Regions from separate parts of the Streptomyces sp. NPDC005151 genome, predicted to be linked through region 3. Evidence: riboswitches for the same ligand, from Rfam matches in the RefSeq annotation. Region 3 holds a riboswitch; each other region holds the start of a gene.

Region 1 (4,398 bases), on a different contig from region 3:
CTTGGCGACGCGGTCCGAGCGGGCCGGGGCGCCGGTCTTGATCTGGCCGCAGTTCACCGCGACGGCGAGGTCGGCAATGGTGACGTCCTCGGTCTCGCCGGAGCGGTGGGACATCATGCACTTGAAGCCGTTGCGCTGGGCCAGCTCGACGGCGTCCAGGGTCTCGGTCAGCGAACCGATCTGGTTGACCTTGACGAGCAGGGCGTTGGCGGAGCCCTCCTCGATGCCGCGGGCCAGGCGCTCCGGGTTGGTGACGAACAGGTCGTCGCCGACGATCTGCACCTTGGCGCCGAGCTTCTGGGTGATGACGTTCCAGCCGGCCCAGTCGTCCTCGTACAGCGGGTCCTCGATGGAGACCAGCGGGTACGCGGAGACGAGCTCCTCGTAGTACTCGGTCATCTCGGCGGCCGAGCGGGACTTGCCCTCGAACTCGTACTTGCCGTCCTTGTAGAACTCCGAGGCGGCGACGTCGAGCGCGAGCGCGATGTCCTTGCCCGGGGCGTAACCGGCTTCCTTGATGGCCTCGAGGATGAGGTCCAGGGCAGCGCGGTTCGACTCCAGGTTCGGCGCGAAGCCGCCCTCGTCGCCGAGACCGGTCGACAGGCCCTTGGTCTTCAGGACCTTCTTCAGCGTGTGGTAGACCTCGGCGCCCCAGCGCAGGGCCTCGGAGAAGGACTCCGCGCCGATCGGGGCGATCATGAACTCCTGGATGTCCACGTTGGAGTCGGCGTGCGACCCACCGTTGAGGATGTTCATCATCGGGACGGGCAGCAGGTGCGCGTTCGGGCCACCGAGGTAGCGGAACAGCGGCAGGTCCGAGGCCTCGGACGCGGCGTGCGCGACGGCCAGCGAGACGCCGAGGATGGCGTTGGCGCCGAGCGAGCCCTTGTTCTCGGTGGCGTCCAGGTCGAACATGGCCTGGTCGATCAGCCGCTGCTCGGTGGCGTCGTAGCCGACGAGCTCCGGGCCGATCTGCTCGATCACGGCGAGGACGGCCTTCTCGACGCCCTTGCCCTGGTAGCGGTTGGGGTCACCGTCGCGAAGCTCAATGGCCTCGAACGCACCGGTGGAGGCGCCGGACGGAACAGCAGCACGGCCCGTGCTGCCGTCGTCGAGGCCAACCTCGACCTCGACCGTGGGGTTTCCGCGGGAGTCGAGGATTTCCCGGGCTACGACGACGTCGATGGACGGCACGAGGCATCTCCTTCTGGGATATGACGCTGGTTGTGCAGGATCGCTTTGGCCTTGCGACAAGAGCCTATCCGGCTGGGCCGTCTCGGTCCGCCGACTGCCCGCCTCCTGGGACGAAAAAGGACCCAAGGACACTCATAGCAGGGCAAAGGTCCAGATTTCTACTGGACGGTAACGACAACAGTTGAACAGTGGATGCGGAAACCCCGACCCGGCGCGTACGGGGGAATCCGCGCCGGATCGGGGTGCTCGGGGAGGAGAGAGCCCGTATCTACGGAGAGCCCGTGTGCACGAGCGCCCGTCCTACTTCGTCAGGTGGAGCTGCTGACCCGGGTAGATCAGGTCGGCGTCCTTGACGATGTCCTTGTTCAGCTTGAAGAGCTGCTGCCAGCCGCCCTTCACCTTGTGCTGCGCGGCGATCTTGCTGAGCGAGTCGCCGGACTTCACCTCGTACTCGCCGTCACCCTTGGCGACCTTCTCGCCGGTCGGCGTGGTGACGGTCTTCTTGGGGGCGGTGCCGCGGTCCGCGCGGGAGGCGGCGGGGGCCTCGGTGCGCTCGGCCGGCTTCGGCGCGGCCTGCTTCGGCACGGCCTGCTTCGACTCCTGCGCCGGGGCGCTCTGCTGCGCGGTGGAGCCGTTGTCGACGCCCGGGTCGACACCGTCGTTGGTGAGGCGACCGGCGCCGGCACAGCCCCAGGCACCCGGGCCCTGCATGTCGAGGAGCTTCTCGGCGGTGGCGATCTGCTGAGCCTTGGTGGCGAGGTCTGCACGCGGGGCGTACTGCGTACCACCGGCGGCGGCCCAGCTGGACTGCGAGAACTGCAGGCCGCCGTAGTAGCCGTTGCCGGTGTTGATGGACCAGTTGCCACCGGACTCGCACTGGGCGACGGCGTCCCACGTGGCGACGGAGGCGGCGGAGGCACCGGTCGCACCGATCAGGGGAGCGGCGATGGCGGCACCGGTGACACCGGCGAGCGTGGCGACACGGACGACCTTGGACGGGCGACGGTGCTTGCCCTTGCTGTTCAGCAGCATGGAACTTCTCCTCACCGACGCCTACGAGGTGAGCTGTCGGGTTCGGGCCAAGTGAGTTGCCCGGTCGCATGTCCTAGCACGCGACTTCACCCCGAGCCGGTCCTGACGGTCTTTCGACCATCGGGCCCGGCGGCTTACCTGGGTCCCCCGCTCCTGCCTACGGCGCTTTACGCGTCTGTTCCCTTCGACCGACGGCAGGATTCGGCGTGACGGTCGACGGGGCCCGCGGTGCGAGCGGTTCCGACCGTAAACGTATGCAACCTCGACATTCAAAGATGGGCATAACGGACAATCAGTCCTTACCTGCATCTGACTGCGCAGCGTTTTCGCAGGTGAGGGGCGATGCGGACAGACCCGACAGACGCGACACGCCAGTTGACGCAAAGAGACCCATGTCTCACTTACGCATAAGCGGACATAGGTCCCTGAACTACCCCGGTTTTTGGGGTGCTTTTAGCTGTTTATCGGACTGCTCTCACTTCGACTTCACGCCGAGACCGAGGCTCTGGCCAGGCAGGATGAGGCCCGGGTCGCTGCCGACCGCACCCTTGTTCGCCTCATAGAGAGCGGGCCATCCACCGGGAACCTTCTGTACGTCAGCAATCGCCCAGAGGTTGTCGCCCGGCCGGACGGTGTAATCGCCGTCGGCTGCCGCCGCGCGCGTGTCGCGCCCCTCACTGTTACCGCGGGAAGCATGCCGGCCCGAGTCCCGGTCGCCGCCCCTGTCCGTGTCCTGGCTCACCTCGGGGGCCGGCGCGCCGCGGTGCTTGCCGCCCGCCTCACTGTCGGACGAGCCGGATTTCTGGGGCGAGTCGGATGAATCGGACTTCTTGGATGGCGATGTGGCTGACGGCTCTGCCGACGGCTTGTGCGACGCCTTGCCCGAAGGCGTGGCGGACGCCTTGCCCGAAGGCGTGGCGGACGCCTTGGCGGACGGTGCCTCGGACGCGTCCCCGCTCTCCGCCGGTTCGGCCGACGGCACGATTCCCGGGTCGACCCCCGGCAACACCCCGTCCTCCGTGAGCCCGGAGATGGCCACACAGCTGGGCCACGCCTTCGGCCCCTGGTCTTCCAGGACCTTCTCGGCGACCGTTATCTGCTGCGAGCGGCTGGCGAGGTCGGCGCGCGGGGCGTACGCCTCACCGCCGTACGACTTCCAGGCGTCCTGCGAGAACTGAAGACCGCCATAGAAGCCGTTGCCGAGGTCGGCGCTCCACATGCCGCCGCTCTCGCACTCTGCGACCCGGTCCCAGGTCGTGGCGTCGGCGGCGTGCGCACCGGCCGCGCCGAGCAGGGGGATGGCGATGGCCGAACCGGTCACGCCTGCGGCGACGACGATCGCGGGTGCCTGGCGAGGGCGACGGTGCCTGCCGTTCGCGGAGCCCATGGGGTTGCCTTCCGTGTGACTGACGAGTGACTGGTGAGTCGAACGGTGAACGTAGCGGCACTCGAACGCTTGTCACAAGTCGATGCAGCGCAGATCACGTGAAAGTCACAGAGTTGACAGAGTGTCACCCTCATCGGAGTGCCGGCCGGGACCGAACTCCACCGGAAGCGTGCGCAGTCCACGCATGATGAGTCCGCCACGCCATCGCAAATCGGTAGGTTCCACCGCAAGCCGCAGGTCCGGGAGGCGCCTCAACAGCGTGGCCAGGGCAGCCTGTCCCTCCAGTCGGGCAAGCGGTGCTCCCAGGCAGTAATGGATGCCGTGCCCGTATCCGAGGTGCTGATTGTCACGCCGCGCGAGGTCCAGCGTGTCCGGGTTCGCAAACCGTTCCGGGTCCCGGTCTGCGGCGGCGAGCACCACCAGTACGGGGTCACCCGCCGCGATCCGCTGCCCGCCGAGGGTCAGCGGCTCGGTGGCGAACCGCCAGGTCGCCAGCTCCACCGGACCGTCGTACCGCAGCAGTTCCTCGATACCGGTCTCCAGCAGCCCTGTCTCCCCCGCGTCGAGCGAGCGCTGCAGCCGCTCCCGCTGCTCCGGATTGCGCAGCAGGGCGTACACCCCGTTGCCGATGAGGTTGACCGTCGTCTCGAATCCCGCGAAGAGGAGGATGAAGGCCATGGCGGCGGCCTCGTTCTCGGTGAGGTGCTCGCCGTGGTCACTCGCCCGGATCAGCCCCGAGATCAGGTCCTCCCCCGGGTTCTCCCGCTTCCGGTGGATGAGCTCCG
Region 2 (4,398 bases), on a different contig from region 3:
CACGCTGCACTACCGGATGCGGGATGACTCCGACGTCATCGAGCGCTGGGCCACCGTCACCCACACCGGTCCGGACGGTCCGCCGCTGGAGCTGCTGCGCGCCGACGCGGCGGCCTGGGCGCTGCCCGCCCGCGACAGCTGGCGGCTGAGCCAGCTGCACGGCCGCTGGGCGGCCGAGACACAGCTCGTACGGTCGGATCTGACGTACGGCGAGAAGGTCCTCTCCAGCAGGCGCGGCCACACCGGACACCAGTTCCTGCCCTGGGTCGCGCTCGACGCGGACGGCGCCGCCACCGAGGAGGAGGGCGAGGTGTACGGCTGCGCGCTCGGCTGGTCCGGCTCGTGGCGGATCGCGGTGCAGCAGCTCCCCGACGGGCTTGTGCAGATCACCGGAGGCGCCGGATACGACGACTCCGGGCTGCTGCGGCTCGCACCGGGGGAGACGTACACCACACCGGTGTTCGCCGGACTGTGGAGCGCCGAAGGGTTCGGCGGGGCGAGCCGGTCCTGGCACGCCTGGCAACTGGCCCATGTCGTCCCGGACGCCGAGAGCCTGCGGCCGGTGCTCTACAACTCCTGGGAGGCGACCGGCTTCGACATCGCGGAGGACCAGCAGCGCGCCCTCGCCGAGCGCGCCGCGGCGATGGGCGTCGAGCTGTTCGTCGTGGACGACGCATGGTTCGGGCAGCGCACCAGCGACCGGGCCGGACTCGGCGACTGGACCCCCAACCCCGAGCGATTCCCCGGCGGGCTGAAGCCGCTCGCCGACGAAGTGCACGGACTCGGCATGCAGTTCGGCATCTGGGTCGAGCCGGAGATGGTGAACGCCGACAGTGATCTGTATCGCGCGCACCCCGACTGGGTGCAGCACTTCCCTGGGCGGACCCGGACCGAATTCCGTCATCAGCTGGTGCTCAATCTGGCCCGGACCGATGTGCAGAACTATCTGTGGGAGCAGCTCGACACGCTGCTCTCCAGCGCCCCGATCGACTATGTGAAATGGGACTTCAACCGCTGCTTCACCGATGCGGGCTGGCCGGGCGAGGACTATCCGCAGAAGCTCTGGATCGCACATGTGGACGCGCTCTACGCGCTGATCGACCGGCTGCGGGCCGCCCACCCCGGCGTCGCCTTCGAGTCCTGCTCGGGCGGCGGTGGCCGGATCGACCTGGAGATCCTCGCCCGTACCGACCAGGTGTGGACCTCCGACAACACCGACCCGCTCGACCGGCTCGCCATCCAGGAGGGCTTCGGGCAGATCCATCCGGCGCGGGTGATGGCCGCCTGGGTCACCGACAGTCCGAATGTCCAGCTCAACAGCAGGGTCAGTTCGCTGCGCTTCCGCTTCGTCAGCGCGATGGCCGGGGTGCTCGGGGTCGGCGGGGATCTCACCGAGTGGAGTGACGAGGAGCTGGCCGAGGCGCGGAGCTGGGTGGATCTCTACAAGGAGATCCGTCCCGCCGTGCAGCACGGCGCGCTGTACCGGCTGCGTGCCCCGCGCGGTGGGCTCAGCGCCGTGCAGTACGTGCACGGCGACGAGGCCGTGGTGCTGATGTGGCTGGAGGCGCAGCGGTACGGGGAGCGGCCGCCGGCCCTGCGGCTGCGCGGGCTCGACCCCGCGGCGACCTACACCGACCTGGACACCGGGGCGGTCCACCACGGTGCCGTGCTGCTGCATCAGGGTCTGCACACCGGGCTGCGGGGGGACCTGGACGCGAAGGTACTGAGGCTCCGACGTGGCGAACGTTCGTGACATGTCCGTATTGCGACTTTTAGTGGAACATGGCCTATTTCTGCGGGAGATGATGCCTTCCTCGTGAGCGGGATCATATCCGTGACGGTGTGTGGTGGCGCCACAGATGGGTATTCCGGACGTCGCGCGGAAAGCCAAGATCCGTAATCCACGGAGGGTGACCGGAATTCCGCGCCGATTTCCCGGCGTGGATTCCCCTGAGTAGTCGATGGCTTGTTTCCGCCGTCCTCGCTCGCCTACGGTCACCCTCAATCCGGACGGACCGCCTAATCCTGCCGCCGCCCGGAATTCGCACCCACTCACGTGTGGCAGGAGCGGGGGAACCAGGTAAGCCGCCGCCCGGAGAGATCCGGCCGGCTCGGGGTGAAGTCGCGAACTGCGACCGGGCATCTCCAGCCCGAACCCGACAGCTCACCTCGTAGGCGCCGGAGAGGAAATTCTTCATGCCCACATCGGGTAAGCACCGCCGTACCAAGTCCAGCACGATCGCCCGTGGCGTCGCCGCCGTCGGCGCCGGTGGGGCCGTCATCGCCCTTCCGCTGCTCGGCGCCACCGGTGCCCACGCCGCGGAGCAGGCCGCGCCCACCGCGCAGTCGGCAGCCACGCACGTCGCCGCCGAGGCCGCGCCGGTCGTGAAGAACAAGGTCGAGACCCGGACGTACTCCGTCGTTGCCGGTGACTACCTGTCGAAGATCGCCGCCGAGCAGCAGGTCAAGGGCGGCTGGCAGCAGCTGTACCAGGACAACCGCGCGGTCGTCGGCGAGAACCCGAGCCTTATCTTCCCGGGCATGAAGCTGACGCTCGGCGGCAAGCCGGCCGACTCCGCCGCGACGACGGACACCACGCAGTCCGCCCCGGCTCCGTCGAAGGCTGCCCCGTCGAAGGCTCCGTCGACCTCCTCGGCCGACAAGTCCGCGTCGCAGTCCAAGGCTTCGGAGTCCGTCAAGACCACCACGTCCTCCGCCTCGGCCGGTCGGAGCAACAGCTCCGGCTACGTCCACCCGGTCCCGGGCAACCACACCACCGCCTACCGTGCCTCCGGCTCCAACTGGTCCAGCGGCAGCCACACGGGTATCGACTTCCCGGTCGCCACCGGCACCAGCGTGAAGGCGATCACCTCCGGCACCGTCGTCACCGCCGGCTGGGGTGGCGCGTACGGCAACCAGGTCGTCATCAAGCACGCCGACGGCCACTACTCGCAGTACGGCCACATGTCCTCGCTCTCCGTCTCGGCGGGCCAGACCGTGACCGCAGGCCAGCAGGTCGGCCTCTCCGGTGCCACCGGCAACGCCACCGGCCCGCACCTGCACTTCGAGGTCCGCACTGGCCCGGCGTACGGGTCGGACATCGACCCGATCGCCTACCTGGCCTCGCACGGGATCCACGTCTGATCCACGGCTGATCCGGTCGGCTCGGTGAAGGGGCGGTGCGCGGCGACGCACCGCCCCTTCACTTACGGCCTCCCCCGCGATAGGGAGTGGGCTCCCGACGCCCTGCGACTCCGCTGGCGGCGTTGTCGTCAGTCGCCGACGCTCCGCGTCGACTCCGTCCTCCGCCTTGCAATCGAAGCCGCATGACGCCGCTCGCTGATCCACTCCCTACCGCGGGGGGCGTTATTCCCCCTTTGCCAAAACCTGACCGGGTGGTCTATCTCACCACCCGTCAACCCCTTATTACGGTCGCGTAGGTCACATTCAGCGGTGCAGGATATGCGCTTGTGGCAGACGATTCGAGAAACAATCAACGTGGCGTCATCAACCGGCAGGGCGCCATCGGGTCGTACGCAGCGATTGGCGACAGCTTCACCGAGGGAGTCGGAGACCCCGGCCCGGACGGAACCTTCGTCGGCTGGGCGGACCGTTTCGCGGTACTTCTCGCGGACCAGCTCCCGGACACCGATGCGGCGACGAGCTCCGAGGGCTCCGCACACGGAAATTTCCGGTACGCCAATCTCGCCGTACGCGGACGCCTCCTCGACCAGATCGTCGAGGAGCAGGTACCGCGCGCCAAGGAGCTCGCACCCGATCTGGTGAGCTTCTGCGCGGGCGGCAACGACATCATCCGGCCCGGCACCGACCCCGACGACGTGGCCGAGCGCTTCGAGCGCGCGGTCGCCGAGCTCACCGACTCGGTCGGCACCGTCCTGGTGACGACCGGCTTCGACACCCGCGGCGTTCCCGTCCTGCGCCATCTGCGCGGCAAGATCGCCACGTACACCGCCCATGTGCGCTCCATCGCCGATCGCTACGACTGCCCGGTCCTCGACCTGTGGTCGCTGAAGTCCGTGCAGGACCGGCGCGCCTGGGACGACGACCGGCTCCACCTGTCGCCCGAGGGACACACCCGGGTCGCGCTGCGCGCCGCCCAGGTCCTCGGCCTCGATGTACCGGCCGACCCCGACCAGGAATGGCCCCCGCAGGCACAGCGCGGCACGCTGGAGGTCCGGCGCGACGACATCCACTGGGCGCGTGAGTACCTGGTTTCGTGGATAGGGCGGCGGCTGCGCGGCGAGTCCTCCGGCGACCACGTCGAGGCGAAGCGGCCGGACCTCCTGCCGCTTTAGACCGACCGGCAAATGGAGGGCGGCGTCGCGGGGCTGGGCACGCACATCTGCCGCGTTGTCGTCAATCACCATGGCTCCGCCA
Region 3 (4,398 bases):
GGAATATTACGAGGGATTGGAGCTGCTCCCGCCCACCTCGCACCCGGTCGCCCAGCCGACTCCGGGTCCCCAGGGCAAGGTCCCCGCGGACTGGGAGCGGCAGCTGCACTGAAGCCGCGCTCCTCATCCACCGGCAGACGTACGGGTCCTCAGGCACGGATCGGTCATCCCGCCGGGACAGGCGAGTCGGTCGATGTCCCAGCCGGCGCGCCCCGCTCCGGCCTGATAGGCGCTTTCGTAGAAGGCGAGTACGGCCGCACGGGGATCGCTCTCGGTGCGGGCCGCGTCGTACGGCAGCACCGCCAGGTGGCTGCCGCCACGATCCACCCATTGCGCCGACACCGGAGTGAGCGGTTCCTCCGCCAGCCGCGCCGGTTCGGGAGCGGTGTACGAGTAGAACGCGGGCGCGGCGAACTTGTCGTCACCGAACCAGAAACCGAAGCTGATCACTTCCCGGGAGTAGGCCTCCCGCGTCACCGGGTCGATCTGCCGGGGCTGGTCGATCTGACGCTCCGAAAAGCGGGTGTGAGCGATGTCGAAGGTGTGCCAGAAATGGTGCACGGGGCTGACTTTCCCCGAAAACCGCGCCGCGAATTCCTCCAGGACCAGCGCCACTTGACTGAGGACCTGCCAATACCGGTTGGCCAGTTCGGGATCGTATGCCGCGTGCTCGGTGTCCTCGGCGAACGGCCGGTCGGTGTCGGGCAGATCGAATGGCTTGGGCACGTTGATATCCACCTCGATGCCCAGCGTGTCCAGGGCGGCCATGACCTTCTTGTGGAAGGACGCCACAGACTGGCCCGAAAGCGGGAACGAGACCGACACGCCGTCCAGTCTTGTGATGACGAGTCGATGGCCGACGAAGTCGAAGTCCACCGTGAAAATCGGGTTGCCGTCGATCTGCCCCATGGGGCGGGTGGTGATACCGCGGCCAGTGAGGTGAAACGGAACGTTCCACCAGTGATTGCGCCGGACACTGGCCGCGAGACGGATCTTTCCGACGACCTGCGCGAAGCGGTGGAGCGTCTCTTTGGTGTCACGCCACTCGGCGAGCGGCATGGGCGGGAACAGCTCCATCGCCATCACTTCTCTCGTGCTGCCGGACGGTCCCGGCGGGCGGGCAGGGCGTTCTTCCGCACCATCATGGCCACGCCGAAGGTGTACGGCACCTCGTGCGGCCGCCGTGGTGTCGTTCGCGTGAACCGGCACGGCCTGGCCGGTGGGCGGCCACTCGTGCGCCGCAGTCGGCGCAGACGCGTGACGCGCGGCTGCTCCCGGTCGTCTCCCCGGGGACGCCCTTCCCGACGAGTCGGAGGCCGGTGTCTGTCCGCCGACGTCAAAATCTCCTAAATGTCGCAATTTTGACGATGAAGGGAAGCCGCTCGCCGTTCTGGTGAATGCGCAACCCGCACGGGCCGAGGCCTTGCGTGCCGGGCAAATCGCCCTTTTCGGGCTGAGTGGTGAGAGTCACCTTCCGGGCCCGCGGTCGCAGCGACGTGCCGCCCGGTTCCCTTCTGCGCCAAGAAAGTTGACTTCGCGGACCGGGGTGGAATGCGAAAATTTCCGCGACTCGATCTTGTAAATGAATTGTGATCGAAAAATGGGGGCTTGTTCAGGTCGGAGTTTCTCGCCTACGGTCACCGTCAATCCGGATGGAACGCCGAATCCTGCCGCCGTCCGGGAACCCGACCACTCACGTACGGCAGGAGCGGGGGACCCACGTAAGCCGCCGATCCGGTATCCGGAACGGCTAGGGGTGAAGTCGTATTCCCATACGGCCAGGCAACTCCAGCCTCAACCCGACAGCTCACCTCGTAGGCGACGGAGAGGAATGCGCCATGCCCGCACAGGTTAACCACCGTCGTCGTAAGTCCATTTCGCTGACTCGCGGATTCATCGCCGTGAGCACAGGCGGAGCCGCTCTCGCGCTTCCGATGATCGGGGCAACCGTTGCCTCGGCAGCGCCGGCGCAGCCTGTCACCGCCGTCGCCGTCTCCAAGACGGTGGCGCCCGCTGCCGCCCCCGCCAAGCCGGCTGCCGTGCGGGCAGCCACGCCCTCCATCTATTCCGTGATATCCGGTGACACCCTTTACAAGATCGCCCTGAGTCATTCCGTGAGTGGCGGTTGGCAGCAGCTGTACAAGGACAATCGAGCGGTCATCGGAGCCGACCCCGGCGTAATTCACGCGGGCCAGAAGCTCACCATCGGCGCCAAGGCCGCGCCCGCGGCAGTCGAGTCCACGACGGCCGCGAGCACCGCCGCTGCTGTCACCGCGAAGCCCGCGACGTACACGAACGACCTCGACGGCTGGATCAAGGAGTCGCTGGCCGTCATGGCCCAGCACGGCATCCCCGGCAGCTACGACGGCATCCACCGCAACATCATGCGCGAGTCCTCGGGCAACCCCCGGGCCATCAACAACTGGGACTCGAACGCCGCCGCGGGCACGCCGTCCAAGGGTCTCCTGCAGGTCATCGACCCCACGTTCCGGGCCTACCACGTGCCCGGTACGTCGATGGACCCTTACGACCCGGTCGCCAACATCACGGCCGCGTGCAACTACGCCGCCGCCAAGTACGGCTCGATCGACAACGTGTTCGGGGCCTACTGAGGCCCGGTTGCATTGATTCAGGTATGACGGGTGGCGAAGGTCCGATGGGGCTCGCCACCCGTTCCCGTCGGTGTCGCGCACGGGAGACGATTCAGAAGTCGATCCGCATGACGGCCCGCCTGAGTGTGGGCCTGCCGACTCGACGAACCCTGCGTCGGCGAAAACGTCACGGCTGCCGACATGGAGCTCGCCCCAGGGGATGCGGGCACCCGGCCGAGCGAGGAAGGCCACCGGGGTCGGCCCGCCTGACGCACGACGTTGCGTATCCGGGGTGCCTCGATCGGGCGCATGTTACCCACCGGTATATAGTGACTTAACGCGCGAACGGCAGTAGAACCAGTTTCACTCTTTAGAGAGTGAGGCGTGTCACATGAGTGACTCTACCATGCACAATGCAGGCCCCAAGGACGTTTCGCGTCGAAGATTCATCACAGGAACTGGTTCTATTTTAGGAGCCGTGGCCCTCGCGGGTCACACCACTCCGGCCCAGGCCGGGGTCGGATCCGCAGCCGCTCCGATCGACTCCGGGGCCCATGTTCCGGCCCTGGTGATCGGCACCGGATACGGCGGCTCCGTCGCCGCACTGCGTCTCGCCCAAGCGGGCGTCGACGTGCACATGATCGAAATGGGTATGGCCTGGGACACCCCCGGCCCCGATGGCAGGATCTTCGCCAACACGACCTCCCCGGACAGCCGGTCGTACTGGCTCCGCACCAGGACCAAGCAGCCCCTCAGCAACTTCCTCGGCTTCCCCATCGACAAGAACATCACCCGCAGCACAGGGATCCTCGACGCCGAGGAGTTCAGCGGGATCACCGTCTACCAGGGCCGCGGCGTCGGTGGCGGCTCGCTGGTCAACGGTGGGATGGCGGTCACCCCCAAGCGCGAGAACTTCGGAGCCGTGCTCCCGTCGGTGGACGCCGACGAGATGTACGGCATCTACTACCCGCGCGCCAATGCCGGGCTCGGGGCCGGCATTGGCGATCCGGCCTGGTTCGACACCGCCGCGTGCTACCAGTACGCCCGGGTCGGCCGCAAACAGGCCGAGCGCGCCGGCTTCCCGTTCGTCTTCGTGCCCACCGTGTACGACTGGGACTACATGAAGCAGGAAGAGGCCGGAACCGTCCCCAGGTCGGCGCTGGCCGGTGAGATCCTCTACGGCAACAACTATGGCAAGAAGTCGCTGCAGAAGACGTACATCGACCGGATCAGGGCCACCGGCAGGGTCGCCATCGCGCCGCTCCACAAGGTCACTTCGGTCGCCCCGGCGGCAGGTGGCGGCTACACGGTCGTCATCGACCAGATCGACACCGGCGGCGCCACCACGGCCACCAAGACGGTGACCGCGGACCGGGTGTTCTTCGCGGCCGGCAGCGTGGGCACCAGCAAGTTGCTGGTCAAGCTGAAAGCCACCGGCGCGCTCCCCGGCCTGAACAACGAGATCGGCAAAGGGTGGGGCGACAACGGCAACGTCATGTGCGGCCGGGCCAACCACCTGTGGGACCCGACCGGCAGCCTTCAGGCGTCCATTCCCACGGGCGGCATCGACAACTGGGCCGCCGGTGGCGCGTTCGCCGAGGTCGCGCCGCTGCCCACCGGGATCGAGACGTACGCCTCGTTCTACCTGTCCATCACCAAGAACCCGAACCGGGCCGAGTTCTCGTGGAACGCCGCGACGGGCACGGTCGACCTGAACTGGCAGACCGCCTGGAAGCAGCCGTCCATCGACGCCGCCAGGACGATCTTCGACAGGATCAACCAGAAGGAGGGGACGATCTACCGGACC
Region 4 (4,398 bases), on a different contig from region 3:
CGAGTGGCTGGACCGGCTCGGTACGGTCGCGGGCCGCGCCGATGAACTCTGCCGGTTCGCCGTGCTGTTCGGCGACCCGCAGCTCGCGCTGACCGCCGTCCAGCGGGTCCTTGACGTCACCGCGGACGAGGTCCAGGCGGCGGCCAGGGCCCAGCTGCGCCCCGACAACCGGGCGGTGCTCGTCTACGAGCCGGTCGAGCCGGCCGAATCCGCCGACGCGGAAGCCGACGAGACGGACACCGACACCGACGCGCACGAAGGGGCGGACAAGTGACCGACGCTGCCGCGACTGGAGTATCGATGGAGTACCACCCGCAGCCGACCCCCGGCACGGCCAGGCCCTGGGCCTTTCCCGCACCCGAGCGCGGCGCCCTGCCCAATGGGCTGACGGTGCTGCGCTGCCACCGTCCCGGCCAGCAGGTCGTCGCGGTCGAGATCTTCCTCGACGCCCCGCTGGACGCCGAGCCCGAGGGCCTCGACGGCGTGGCCACGATCATGGCGCGAGCCCTTTCCGAGGGCACCGACAAGCACTCCGCCGAGGAGTTCGCCGCCGAGCTGGAGCGTTGCGGCGCCACCCTCGACGCGCACGCCGACCATCCCGGCATGCGGGTCTCCCTGGAGGTTCCGGCCTCCCGGCTGGCCAAGGCTCTCGGGCTGGTCGCCGAGGCGCTGCGGGCGCCCGCGTTCGCCGACAGCGAGATCGAGCGACTGGTGAACAACCGGCTCGACGAGATTCCGCACGAGCAGGCCAACCCGGCCCGGCGTGCCGCCAAGCAGCTCTCCAAGGAGCTCTTCCCGGCCACGTCGCGGATGTCACGCCCGCGCCAGGGCACCGAGGAGACGGTGGAGCGGATCGACTCCGCGGCCGTGCGAGCCTTCTACGAGGCCCATGTCCGGCCGTCCACCGCGACCGCCGTCGTCGTCGGCGACCTCACCGGTATCGACCTGGACGCCCTGCTCGCCGACACCATCGGCGACTGGACCGGGAACACCGTGGAGCCCCGTCCGGTCCCGCCGATCACTGCCGACGACACCGGCCGCGTGGTGATCGTCGACCGTCCGGGCGCCGTGCAGACACAGCTGCTGATCGGCCGCATCGGCGCCGACCGGCACGACAGCGTGTGGCCGGCCCAGGTCCTCGGCACCTACTGCCTGGGCGGCACACTCACCTCCCGGCTGGACCGGGTGCTGCGCGAGGAGAAGGGCTACACCTACGGCGTGCGGGCCTTCGGGCAGGTCCTGCGCTCGACGGCCCCGGACTCCGCCTCCGGGGCGACCGGCGCGGCGATGCTGGCGATCAGTGGCTCGGTGGACACGGAGTCCACCGGACCGGCGCTCGACGACCTGTGGAAGGTCCTGCGGACGCTGGTGGCCGAGGGGCTGACCGACGCCGAGCGCGAGACCGCTGTGCAGAACCTCGTGGGTGTCGCCCCGCTGAAGTTCGAGACGGCTGCCTCCGTCGCCGGCACGCTCGCCGACCAGGTCGAGCAGCACCTCCCGGACGACTACCAGGCGCAGCTGTACGCCCGCCTGGCCGAGACCGGCACGGTCGAGGCGACCGCAGCCGTGGTCAACGCCTTCCCCGTGGACCGGCTGGTCACGATTCTCGTCGGCGACGCCGCGCAGATCGAGGAGCGGGTCAGGGCGTTGGGCATCGGAGAGGTGTCGGTCGTCACCGGCTGATGCACCAAAGTCCCGCAAAGAGGGGCAAAGAGAGACCCTGGCGAGTCGCTTCTCGCCAGGGTCTTCCCTTTTGTCTGATTTGAGATGAAAACTTATTCCTTGCCCTGTGGGATGCGCTACAAAGCGCCCTGTCCGTTTGGTGAATGAAAGTGCCCCCGCCTAGCGTCGGCTCCACTGTCCGTCACTCGTATGCCGCATCCGTGGCGCCGGGCAGTGATCGCCGAGTCCCCGTCAGGCGCGAGCCTGGGGAGCCGGGGACCCACACAGTCCCTGGGGTGAATCGGATGCCGCGACCTCCTGTGAGGCCGGGGATCCGTAGGAGACCTTCCTGCTCCGAACCCGTCAGCTAACCCGGTAGGCGAGAAGGAAGGAAAGGACCAGCTACTTCATGGCGTTCACCCGCCCCACCGGGAAGCACCGTGCCCCGAGCCGCCTGAAGCGCGGGAGCGCACGCATCGCCGGAGTCGCGACGCTGGCGACCACCGGCGTCATCGGCGGACTGGCCTCTCCGGCCCTCGCCGCGGATGCCGAGGCCTCCTTCGTCAATGAAACCGGCCTGACCCAGATCATCGCCATCGAGGATGGCCTCGCCGACCAGGTGGCCACCCAGGCCAAGGTGCAGAAGCGCCAGGCCGACGTCGCCGCGAAGGTGAAGGCGAAGGCTGCCGCGGCAGCCAAGGCCGAAGCGAAGGCCAAGGCGGCGGCGAAGGCCGAGGCCGAGGCCCGCGCCAAGGCGGCCCGTGACGCGAAGGCCCGCGCCACCCGTTCCGCCGAGCGCACCCGCCTGGGCTCCTTCCAGCTCCCGGTCGCCGGTTCGTACGCCACCACCGGCTACAAGTCGAGCGGGTCCCTCTGGTCCTCCGGCCGCCACTCGGGCATCGACTTCCATGCCGCCTCCGGAAGCTCCGTCGTCGCCGTCGGCGCCGGCACGGTCGTCGAGGCGGGCTGGGGCGGCGCATACGGCAACAACATCGTGCTGCGGATGACGGACGGCACGTACACCCAGTACGGCCACCTCTCCTCGATCGGCGTCTCCGTCGGCCAGAGCGTCGGCGCGGGCCAGCAGATCGGCCTCTCCGGCTCGACCGGCAACTCCACCGGACCGCACCTCCACTTCGAGGCCCGCACCACGCCTTCGTACGGCTCCGACATGGACCCCGTGGCGTACCTGCGCGCCCATGGCGTGAACGTCTGACCGACGTCCCGTCCGCAACACCCCGAAGGCCTCGGTTTCCCGCCGGGGCCTTCGTCGTGTCCGCCCCTGCCGAACCGCCCCGCGGAACCGTCCCCGGGCCAGAAGATATTCATGGTTTTCGGCCCGGCGTCGGAAATGCAGTTGCATTGCAATAGAGTCACAGAACAGGCGTCGATCGGCCGCGTTTCGCGGGGATTAAGGCGGAGGTTCGGACATGCGCATTCCGGCGCAATCGGTATGCACGGCAATCCGTGACGACATCGTCTCCGGTGTCTTCGAACGCGGCAGCAGACTCACCGAGGAGCTGCTCGCGCGCCGTTACGGGGTCTCCCGTGTCCCGGTGCGGGAAGCGCTGCGCACCCTGGAATCCGAGGGCTTCGTGGTCACTCGCCGACATGCCGGTGCCTGTGTCGCCGAGCCCACCGAACAGGAGGCCGCCGACCTTCTGGAGGTACGGATGCTGCTGGAGCCGCTGGGTGCGGCCCGTGCCGCGCAACGTCGCACCGAGGCGCACCTCAAGGTGCTGCGCGGCCTGGTCAGGCTGGGTCAGGACAGGGCGCGGCGGGGCGAGGGGGAGGATCTGCGCTCCCTGGGCGGCTGGTTCCACGAGACGCTCGCCCAGGCGTCCGGCAGCCCCGGGCTCACCGCGCTGCTCACCCAGCTACGGCACAAGATCGCCTGGATGTACGCGGTCGAGCAGTCGGCCCGCCCCGCCGATTCCTGGGGCGAGCACGGAGCCATCGTGGACGCCGTGGCGCGCGGCGACGCGGAACGGGCCAGGGCGCTGGCCGCCCAGCACGCCGAGCGGGCCACCGCCGCGCACCGGCTGCGCCGCGCGGGCGGTGCCCCGGGCCGTGATGCCGGCGCCCCCGCTCCGGCGGCCGGGTGAGGACTTCGCAACATGCCGTAAACACCGCGAGCGGCCGGAATTAACACATGCGCCGTATACAAAGAGAAGTAGATGCGCGGGGCTTTCTTTGAGCTGCCTGAATTCGCTCCGAATGTATTGTCGGTATCCGAAAACGAAGGAGCCGCGGCCCCGGTTGGGGGGTACCGCGGCTCCGCCACAGAAATAGACCGGACAGGAATCGGCCGGAAAGGCTTCCCCCCTGATCGGAACCCTGGAATCAGACGGTCTCAGGGAGCTCCTCGAGCCCCTCGGTGACCAGCTTCGCCAGACGGTCGAGCGCGGCTTCCGCGTCGTCCGCCTCGGAGGCGAGCACGATCTCCTCGCCGCCGTGCGCGCCGAGACCGAGCACCGCGAGCATGGAGGCGGCGTTCACCGGGGGGCCGTCGGACTTGGCGATCGTCACGGGGACGCCGGACGCCGTGGCGGCACGGACGAAGATGGAAGCGGGGCGGGCGTGCAGGCCCTCGGCCCAACCGACATTTACGCGGCGCTCAGCCATGGTTCTGCCCTTCACGAATCAATGGTTGTCTAGACCAGTCTCTCACGCAGTCGCTGTCTTCCCGCCGACCCGCAACCCGGCCCCAGCCCGTGCCGCACGGCCGATCGGAGC

Evidence for each region. A riboswitch is a leader RNA that binds a small molecule or an ion and turns the genes downstream of it on or off. The one in region 3 is predicted to bind cyclic di-AMP.
Region 1: another riboswitch for cyclic di-AMP. It lies ahead of ACWD6R_RS13665 (transglycosylase family protein); the one in region 3 lies ahead of ACWD6R_RS04310 (transglycosylase SLT domain-containing protein).
Region 2: another riboswitch for cyclic di-AMP. It lies ahead of ACWD6R_RS33435 (M23 family metallopeptidase); the one in region 3 lies ahead of ACWD6R_RS04310 (transglycosylase SLT domain-containing protein).
Region 4: another riboswitch for cyclic di-AMP. It lies ahead of ACWD6R_RS10350 (M23 family metallopeptidase); the one in region 3 lies ahead of ACWD6R_RS04310 (transglycosylase SLT domain-containing protein).

The regions. Positions count from the first base shown of each region.
Region 1 covers NZ_JBSFYR010000019.1:77,222-81,619, reverse strand. Annotated here, with positions in the region: gene eno (phosphopyruvate hydratase) at 1-1,194, opposite strand, end outside; gene ACWD6R_RS13665 (transglycosylase family protein) at 1,495-2,226, opposite strand; cyclic di-AMP (ydaO/yuaA leader) riboswitch at 2,230-2,401, opposite strand; gene ACWD6R_RS13660 (transglycosylase family protein) at 2,702-3,613, opposite strand; gene ACWD6R_RS13655 (cytochrome P450 family protein) at 3,719-4,398, opposite strand, start outside.
Region 2 covers NZ_JBSFYR010000096.1:5,739-10,136, forward strand. Annotated here, with positions in the region: gene ACWD6R_RS33430 (alpha-galactosidase) at 1-1,753, shown strand, start outside; cyclic di-AMP (ydaO/yuaA leader) riboswitch at 2,036-2,193, shown strand; gene ACWD6R_RS33435 (M23 family metallopeptidase) at 2,197-3,144, shown strand; gene ACWD6R_RS33440 (SGNH/GDSL hydrolase family protein) at 3,471-4,316, shown strand.
Region 3 covers NZ_JBSFYR010000004.1:105,032-109,429, reverse strand. Annotated here, with positions in the region: gene ACWD6R_RS04320 (UBP-type zinc finger domain-containing protein) at 1-112, shown strand, start outside; gene ACWD6R_RS04315 (DUF5996 family protein) at 124-1,077, opposite strand; cyclic di-AMP (ydaO/yuaA leader) riboswitch at 1,649-1,836, shown strand; gene ACWD6R_RS04310 (transglycosylase SLT domain-containing protein) at 1,839-2,612, shown strand; gene ACWD6R_RS04305 (GMC oxidoreductase) at 2,983-4,398, shown strand, end outside.
Region 4 covers NZ_JBSFYR010000013.1:71,943-76,340, forward strand. Annotated here, with positions in the region: gene ACWD6R_RS10340 (M16 family metallopeptidase) at 1-274, shown strand, start outside; gene ACWD6R_RS10345 (M16 family metallopeptidase) at 301-1,683, shown strand; cyclic di-AMP (ydaO/yuaA leader) riboswitch at 1,892-2,058, shown strand; gene ACWD6R_RS10350 (M23 family metallopeptidase) at 2,072-2,878, shown strand; partial or broken gene ACWD6R_RS10355 (GntR family transcriptional regulator) at 3,093-3,811, shown strand; gene ACWD6R_RS10360 (HPr family phosphocarrier protein) at 4,006-4,287, opposite strand.